4 regions of the Achromobacter sp. 1011791174 genome follow, and region 1 is predicted to be linked to each of the others. Evidence: predicted binding sites of a transcription regulator. Region 1 holds the regulator's gene; each other region holds the start of a gene.
What was found. The regulator FNR, encoded in region 1, switches genes on or off when oxygen is low (the NO sensors DNR and NnrR bind a similar motif). The targets are predictions, from matches to a motif close to TTGATNNNNATCAA.
Positions count from the first base shown of each region.

Region 2: a site for FNR is predicted at 809-822, ahead of AC6LJ5_RS01790 (universal stress protein). Genes of this name have one in related genera too.
Region 3: a site for FNR is predicted at 771-784, ahead of AC6LJ5_RS27280 (MBL fold metallo-hydrolase RNA specificity domain-containing protein). Genes of this name have one in related genera too.
Region 4: a site for FNR is predicted at 929-942, ahead of cyoA (ubiquinol oxidase subunit II). Genes of this name have one in related genera too.

Region 1 is NZ_JCBANH010000141.1:2,565-4,723, forward strand. It holds gene clpB (ATP-dependent chaperone ClpB) at 1-72, opposite strand, end outside; gene AC6LJ5_RS28660 (gamma-glutamylcyclotransferase family protein) at 212-685, shown strand; gene fnr (fumarate/nitrate reduction transcriptional regulator Fnr) at 782-1,510, shown strand; gene AC6LJ5_RS28670 (hypothetical protein) at 1,519-2,159, shown strand, end outside.
Region 2 is NZ_JCBANH010000003.1:21,335-23,493, reverse strand. It holds gene AC6LJ5_RS01795 (GntR family transcriptional regulator) at 102-788, shown strand; gene AC6LJ5_RS01790 (universal stress protein) at 952-1,398, shown strand; gene AC6LJ5_RS01785 (MOSC domain-containing protein) at 1,395-2,159, opposite strand, start outside.
Region 3 is NZ_JCBANH010000121.1:1,812-3,970, reverse strand. It holds gene AC6LJ5_RS27290 (flavodoxin family protein) at 1-206, opposite strand, end outside; gene AC6LJ5_RS27285 (CBS domain-containing protein) at 203-670, opposite strand; gene AC6LJ5_RS27280 (MBL fold metallo-hydrolase RNA specificity domain-containing protein) at 855-2,159, shown strand, end outside.
Region 4 is NZ_JCBANH010000067.1:8,525-10,683, reverse strand. It holds gene AC6LJ5_RS20795 (ATP-binding protein) at 1-245, shown strand, start outside; gene AC6LJ5_RS20790 (response regulator transcription factor) at 248-799, shown strand; gene cyoA (ubiquinol oxidase subunit II) at 1,024-1,932, shown strand; gene cyoB (cytochrome o ubiquinol oxidase subunit I) at 1,935-2,159, shown strand, end outside.

The sequences.
Region 1 (2,159 bases):
GTTGCGGGCGGCCAGGCTCTGGGCGTCCGCCAATGCCTGTTGGAACTTGGTGGTAAGTTTGTCGAATCGCATAGTGGTCGTTTGGCTTGTTGAGGAGCCTGACCGATGCATCGCCGGCTGGCTCGATGACCTGAATATGCGGCCGGGACGGGGAATTTCAATACCCTGCCGGCCTTGCGGACTCTATCGACGTGCGGCAACCTGAGGAATCATGAGCATATACGTTTTTGTCTACGGCACGCTACGCGCGGGCGAGATCAACGACCTGGAGCGGACCGCCTCCGACCGTGGACTGCCGGCGGTACGGCGGGTCGGCGCGGCCAGCGTGCCGGGCCGGCTGGTCGACTTCGGCGCCTGGCCCGGCCTGATTCCCGTGGCTGACGGGCGTCGCGTCCTAGGAGATATCTATCAGGTCGAGCCGGCCCATATCCAATTGATGGACGAGATCGAGGACTACCATCCCGGCCGGCCCGGCTGCTTCCTGCGCCGCGACGTGCTGGCGCGCCTCGCGCAGCCGGGCCCGGACGGCGCGGAGCTGCCCTGTCAGTACTACCCGATAGATCCCGCGCGGCGTGGCGCCGCCAGCGACATCGCGGCCGTCGATCACGTCACGGACTGGGTCGTTTACCGCCACGCGGGGAACGCTCGCGCGGCGTCCCTGTCCAAGGACGCCGCGAGCGCGTAAGACACCCGTAGTAACAACGGACTACAATACCAATTGTCATCACGCTTCATGCCCGCATCGGCTACCCGCCGCTCGACGGGCGCTATAGAGGTCAATATGCAAAAAAGGGTCCCCGTAGCCCCAGATGCCGCCCATTGCTCCACGTGTATGCTGGGACACGTGTGCGTGCCCGTGGGCATGGCAGCCGCCGAAGTAGAAAAGCTGGACGAACTGGTGAAGGAACGCGTGCGCCTTGAAAAGGGCAAGACGCTGTACTCGCTGGATCACCCCCTCGACGCGGTCTATGGCGTGCGCTTCGGCAGCCTGAAGACGCAGCTCGAAGACGCGACTGGCCAGATCCAGATCACCGGTTTCCACCTGCCCGGCGAGATCGTCGGCATGGACGGCATGCTCGAGGGCAAGCACGTGTCGGCCGCCGTCGCCCTGGAAGACTCCGAAGTCTGCGTCATTCGCCTAAATGAAGTCGACCGCGTCGCCGCCCACCTGCCCTCGCTGCAGCAGCAGTTCCGCCGTCTGATGAGCCGCGAGATCACGCGTTCGCACCAGATGCTGGCCTCGCTGGGCTCGATGCGCTCCGAGCAGCGCCTGGCGGCTTTCCTGCTGAACCTGTCGCAGCGCTACGCCTCGCTGGGCTATTCGTCCACCGAATTCGTGCTGCGCATGAGCCGCGAGGAAATCGGCAACTACCTGGGCCTGACGCTGGAAACGGTGAGCCGGCTGTTCTCGCGCTTCGCGCGCGATGGGCTGATCCGCATCAACCAGCGCGAAGTCCGCATCCTCGACCAGCCCGCGCTCAAGCAGCTGCTGGGCCAAGAAAGCTGCTGAAGCCGCCCATGCGCCGCGCGCGCGCCTTCCTGCCGGCCGCCAGCCTGATGCTGGCGGCGCGGGCGGCCCCGCTGACGGCCGCCGCGCAGACGCCACTGCCCGACCCCTACGACTACGACGAATCCGCCCCCGCGCCCAAAGCGGCCAAGCCGACGCGCTGGCAGACCGTCGAGCTGGGCAAGCCGGGCCATCGCTACAAGATCCCGGTCTACGCCAACCGCCCGCTGGGCAAGGGCGAACTGGCCGACATCAAGCAGGTGGTGGTGGTGATCCACGGCGTCAAGCGCGACGCCGACCGCTATTACGAATACGTGACCGACCTGCTGGAACGCAATCCGGAGCGCGCGCGCGACACACTGGTGCTGGCGCCGCGTTTTTCCGGTTCCATCGATTCCGGTTTCGCCGGCATGGCGGCATGGCGCAAGGCCAGCTGGGAAGAAGGCGAGGACAGCGTGCAGGCCGCCGGCCGGCCGGCGCCGGTCAGCTCGTTCCAGGTTCTGGATGACCTGCTGCGCAGCCTGGACGACCGCCAGCGCCTGCCCGCGCTGGCCGGCATCGTGCTGGCCGGCCATTCCGGCGGCGCGCAGCTGGTGCAACGCTACGCCGTGCTGAACAACGTCGACGGCCCGCTGCGCCGCGACGGGCTGGC
Region 2 (2,159 bases), on a different contig from region 1:
GGGCGCGCCGGTCGCGCGGACGCGGACATGAGAGCCGAAAAACGGAGTTTGATAGACTGGCGGCCCCACGCCCGCACCCGCCGGCCCGCAGGCCGCCGCCCATGACCCAGCACGCCACCCCAGACCCCAGCGCCGACGACATCGCCAAGGATGTCGCGGCCGCCATCGTCGCGCACCGTCTGCCGCCAGGCACCCGCCTGCGCGAGGAGGCGCTGGGCCGGGCCTACCAGGTCAGCCGCACCAAGATCCGCGCCGCGCTGCTGATGCTGTCCAAGGACAAGCTGATCAATATCGTGCCGGACAAGGGCGCCTTCGTCAGCAAGCCCAGCGCCGACGAGGCGCGCGAGGTCTATGCCGTGCGCCGCATCCTGGAAACCGCGCTGGCGCGCGAGTTCACGGCCCGCGCCCGCCCGGCCGACTTCCGCCGCATCGAGGCCCACCTGGCCCGGGAACGCCAGGCGCTGGAGAGTGGCGACGCGCAGGCGCGCAACCGCCTGCTGGGCGACTTCCACCTGCTGCTCGCCGAGATCGTCGGCAACCAGGTGCTCACCGACATGCTGCGCGAGCTGCTGGCGCGCAGCGCCGTCATCACCGCGCTGTACCAGAGCACGCACGACGCCGGCTGTTCCTCGCGCGAGCACCGTGCCTTCATCCAGGCCGCGCGCAAGGGCGACGCCGACGCCGCCAGCGCCCTGATGGACGAACACCTGCGCCATGTGCTGGACGCCCTGGATTTCCAGGCCGGCGCGCAAGGCGACGCCGACCTGGTCACCGCGCTGTTGCGCTGACGCGCCGTCCCCTCGTCCGCTTGATCCAGCGCAAGGCGCGGCGCCGGCAAGCCGATACAGTGTTACATGCAGCCGGCGTCCGCCGGATGCCGCGTCAGGCGCCCCGCGCGGGCGGCCAGCGCCGCGCGCCCGCAACAACCACACGCATGCCGGGAGACGCCATATGTACAAACACATCCTGATCCCCACCGACGGGTCCGCCCTGTCCAATGAGGCGCTGGTCCGCAGCCTGCAACTGGCCAAGACCTTCGGCGCCGCCGTCACGATCCTGACGGTGGAAGAACCGTTCCATGTGTTCTCGATGGGCTCGGCCCAGCTGGCCGCCAGCCTGAACGACTACCAGGACCAGATCCGCGCCCAGGCCGAACGGCTGCTGAACGATGCCGCCGCCCAGGCGCGCGAGCTGGGCCTGTCCTGCGAGACCTTGCGGGTTTCGCACGAAGACCCGTATCAGGCCATCATCGACGCCGCCGCCAAGCGCGGCTGCGACCTGATCGCCATGGCCTCGCACGGCCGCCGTGGCATGGCCGCCGTGGTACTGGGCAGCCAGACCCAGAAGGTGCTGACGCACTCGACCACGCCGGTGCTGGTGTATCGCAAGCCGTCCTAGGGGCCGATCGCCACATCCGAGACCGGCACCGCGCAACAGGTCAGCACCTCGCGCGGGCCCAGCGGAAACGGCGGGTCCAGCAGATGGGCCACCTGCCCGGCGCGCAGGGTCTGGCGGCAGGCGCCGCACACGCCGGCGCGGCAGTTCGCCGACGGGTTCAGGCCCTGCGCCTCGGCCAGCTCCAGCAACGTGCCATCCTGCCTGCGCCACGTGGCCCGCACGTCCATGCCGTCGAAACAGACCGACAAGGGGCCTTCCACCGGCGCGGGCCGGCGCGCCTGCTGCGTCGCCGAAGGCGAGGCGAACACCTCGCCATGGACGGCGTCCGGCGATACGCCCGCGTCCAGCGCCCAGCGGCGCACATCGGCCATGAAGCCGATCGGCCCGCAGACATAGACCTGCGCATCGGCGGACAGGCCCGCGAATGCGTCGGCGCCCGGCCTGCCTGCCTCGGCCCGCAGCGCGGGCCGAGCGCCATCCCCACGACTCAGAAACAGTCTCGCGCGCGCGTCGGGCAGCGCGTCGACCAGCTCTCGAACCTCGTTCCACAGCGCCAGCGATTGCGCGTCGCGCGCCACGTGCAGGACCCGCACCGGCCGGCCCCGATCCTCCCTCGCCGCCAGCGCCCGCAGCATGGCCACGGCCGGCGTGATGCCGATGCCGGCGGTCGCCAGCACCAACGGACGCATGTCGGGCGGTCCCAGATGGAAGCCGCCGTGGGGTCCGGAAATCAGCAGGTCCGCGCCTTCCCGCAGTCCGGC
Region 3 (2,159 bases), on a different contig from region 1:
GAGTCCAGGGACGGCCCGGCATAGCGGAAGGCCGGCTTGCGCTTGAACACGCTGTCCACAATGCAGCGCAGGTCGCCGTACAGCCCGATCCTGGGCGCGGCGTCGCGCACTTCGTGTACCGGCCAGCGGGTCAGCTCCGCCAGGCGGTCGGCCACGGCGCGGCCGGTGCCGCTGCGGGAATAGAAAACGATGCCGATGCGGTTCATAGGGCCTCCGAGCGGGCGGGGTGGTCCTGGCCTTCCTGGGCCAGCAGCGCGCGCAGGATGTCGCGGCGGCTGACCACGCCCACCAGCCGGCCTTCGCGCGTGACCGGAACGCGCTTGATGGCATGCTTGAGCAGCAGGTCGGCGATGCGCGCCAGCGGCGCCGACTCGTCCACCGTGATGACGGGACTGCTCATCACGGACGCGGCGGCGCGTTCGCCCAGCTGCAGGCTGTGCAGGAACTCCAGGTTCAGCGCCTCTCCCTCGGCCAGCTGGGCCAGCCAATGGTCCAGCTTTTTCTGGTGCACGCTGTCCTGGCGTCGCACCAGATCGCCTTCGCTGACCAGCCCGATGAGCGTGCCGTCGTCGCCGATCACCATGACGGCGCTGATGTCCAGGTCCACCATGGCCCGCATGATCTGGGAGACGGGCGTCCGGGCGCTGACGCAATATGGTTGCTTGGTCATGAGTTCGCTCGCTAGCATGCTTGTTCTCCCGGGGGAAGGGGGCGTACGCTGTGTGCACGCGCCGGTTGTTTCCATGTTGATCCCGCCGGATCCGCGCATCTTGATCTAGGTCAAGCGCCGGTTCGCCCGGCCCGCCGCGCGCGGCCTGCGCATGCGAAGCTGGAAGCCGCTCAAAGGAGGATCCATGCCCATCTCTCCGACCCTGCGTTTCCTGGGCGCCGCCGGCACGGTGACCGGCTCGCGTCACCTGCTGGAAGCCGGCGGACGCCGCATCCTGCTCGATTGCGGCCTGTTCCAGGGCGTGAAGCCGCTGCGGCTGCGCAACTGGGCGCCGTTTCCCGTGCCGCCGGCGGATATCGACGCGGTGGTGTTGTCGCACGCGCACCTGGACCATTCCGGCTACCTGCCCAGGCTGGTGCGGGATGGATTTCGGGGACCGATCCTTTGCTCGCCCGCCACGCTGGACCTGTGCCGCCTGCTGTTGCTGGATAGCGCCCATCTGCAGGAAGCTGACGCCGACTACCTGAACCGGCACGGACTGTCCCGTCACCAGCCGGCGCTGCCGCTCTACACCGTCGCCGACGCGCAGCGCGCGATCGCGGCCTTGCGGCCGGTCGACTTCGACACGGCCACGGACCTGCCGGGCGGTTGCGGCTTCCAGCTGACCCCGGCCGGCCATATCCTGGGCGCCGCCATCGTCCAGATCCGCCATCCCGGCGGACGCCTGGTGTTTTCCGGCGACCTGGGCCGCTACGGCGATCCGTTGATGCCGCCGCCTGGCGGGGTGGCGCAAGCCGATCATCTGATCGTCGAGTCTACCTATGGCAACCGCAAGCACAGCGCGGAGCAGGCGGCCGACGCGTTGGAAGCCGTCATCACGCGCACGGTCAGGCGCGGCGGCACCGTGGTGATACCCGCGTTCGCGGTGGGGCGCGCGCAAGCGCTGCTCTACTACATCTGGCAACTCAAGCAGGCGGGGCGCATCGCCCGCGACCTGCCGGTGTTCCTGGACAGCCCGATGGCCAGCGGCGCCGTCGATGTCTATCTTCGGCACGCCGGCGACCAACGCCTGTCGGCGGCCGACGCGCGGGCGGCGTTCGGCGTGGCGACCTATGTGACCGAGGTGGAACAGTCCAAGGCGCTGGACAGCTCGCCCATGCCCAAGATCATCGTGTCGGCCAGCGGCATGGCCACCGGCGGGCGCGTGATCCATCATCTGAAGCACTACCTGCCCGATCCGCGCAGCACGGTGCTGTTCGCCGGTTTCCAGGCCGAGGGCACGCGCGGCGCGGCGATGCTGGACGGCGCCGCCACGGTCAAGATCCATGGCGGCTATGTGCCCGTGCGCGCCGAGATCGACAGCCTGCCGATGCTGTCGGCGCACGCGGATGCCGACGAGATCCTGCGCTGGCTGCGCGGGTTCGAGCGCGCGCCCCGGGAAACCTTCATCGTGCATGGCGAGCCCGGCGCCGCCGACGCGCTGCGCCTG
Region 4 (2,159 bases), on a different contig from region 1:
TGGAATATGGCTACGGCGCGCTGCGGGGCGAAGTGCGGGACTACGGCCGGGGCTTCGATCCCGACCGGACCCTGCTGCCGGCCACCAGCCTGTTCAACAGCGGCAAGCCGGGCGGCCTGGGCGTGGGCCTGGCGCTGTCGCACGCCACGGTCGAACAGCTGGGCGGCGAAATGACCATGACGGCCGCCGAAGACGGGGGCACCCGCATCCGTTTCTATCTGCCTCTCGGCACATCCGGGACCTGACTATGAATCCTACCGACCTTGGCCTGCTGATCGACGACGACGAGCTGTATGTGCGCACCTTGCAACGCAGCCTGTCGCGCCGGGGCCTGGAAACCCGCACCGCCACCGGCATCGCCGAGGCGCTGCGCGTGGCCGAGGAGATCCGGCCGGCCTTCGCCCTGGTGGACCTGCGCCTGGGCGAGGACTCCGGCCTGACCCTGATCCGTCCCCTTCGCGCGCTGCGCGCCGACATGCGGATCCTGCTGGTCACCGGCTACGCCAGCGTGGCCACGGCGGTCGAGGCGATCAAGCGCGGCGCCGACGACTACCTGCCCAAGCCGGCCACCGCCCCCATGATCCTGCGCACCCTGGGCCTGGTGAAGCCGGAAAGCGTCGAGATCGAGGCCACCATGACCCCGCTGCACCGGCTGGAGTGGGAACATATCCACCAGGCGCTGCACGAGACCGGGGGCAACGTCTCGGCCGCCGCCCGCCTGCTGGGCATGCACCGGCGCTCCCTGCAGCGCAAGCTGGCCAAGAAACCGGGGCCGGAACGCGAAGTGTTGCTGGATTGATTTGTGCAGGTGCGACATATCGTCGCACCTGCCCACCGCCGCGACAGCCGCACCGCTCCCTGGGAAAACCCTGAATCCCGCAATATGGGGCTGGCGCCACGCAGGGCAATGCGACCATTCGTCGCAGGCTTGACTCAGATCAAGTCGATAGGATGGAGGTTGCTGCCTCGCAGCATACCGTCTGCTGCGTTGCAGCATTTTCCACCTTCCATCCAAGGCTGTACGTGAAACACCCCCTCCTTGCGACCCTTACGCGCATTCTCGGCGTCGGCGCGGTCATGCTGCTTGGCGGCTGCAACATGGAAATCCTCTCCCCCAAGGGAGACATTGGCGCCCAGGAAAAGACGCTCCTGCTCACGGCCACCGGGCTCATGCTCCTCGTCGTGATTCCCGTCCTTTTCATGATCGTGGGCTTTGCCTGGAAATACCGCGCTTCCAACACCAAAGCCGTTTACCAGCCCAAGTGGGCCCACTCCACCGCCATCGAGGTCGTGGTCTGGACCGTTCCCCTGATCATCATCACCATCCTGGCCGTGCTCACTTGGCGCTCGACCCATGCGCTGGATCCGTACAAGCCCCTGGTGTCGGAACACAAGCCGGTCACCATCGAGGTGGTGTCGCTGGACTGGAAGTGGCTCTTCATCTACCCCGAATACGACATCGCCACCGTCAACGAGATCGCCTTCCCCGTGGACGTGCCGGTGAACTTCCGCATCACCTCGGCCTCGGTGATGAACTCGTTCTTCATTCCCCAGCTCGGCAGCCAGATCTATTCGATGGCGGGCATGGAAACCAAGCTGCACCTGAACGCGCGCGAACCCGGCACCTACGCCGGCATTTCCGCCAACTACAGCGGCGGCGGCTTCTCCGGCATGCGCTTCAAGGCCATCGCCACCTCGCAGGAAGGCTTCGACGAATGGGTCAAGCAAGCCAAGGCCGCGCCCCAGGCGCTGACGCCCGAGGTCTACCAGGAGCTGACCAAGCGCAGCGAGCACAACCCGGTCGTGAAATACGCCTCGGTGCCGCCCGCCATGTTCGATTTCATCCTGGGCAAGACCATGTCCAAGATGGCAGGCGTGGAAGACGCCACGTGCACCCCCACGTCGAATAATCTGATCGCAGGAATCAACTGACAATGTTCGGGAAACTCACCCTAGAGGCCATTCCGTACCATGAACCCATCGTCATGGTTACGCTGGCCGCCGTGTGCCTGGGGGGCCTCGCGCTCTTCGGCGCCATCACCTACTTCGGCAAGTGGAAGTACCTGTGGACGGAATGGCTGACCTCCGTCGACCACAAGCGCATCGGCGTGATGTACATCATCGTCGCCCTGATCATGCTGCTGCGCGGCTTCGCCGAC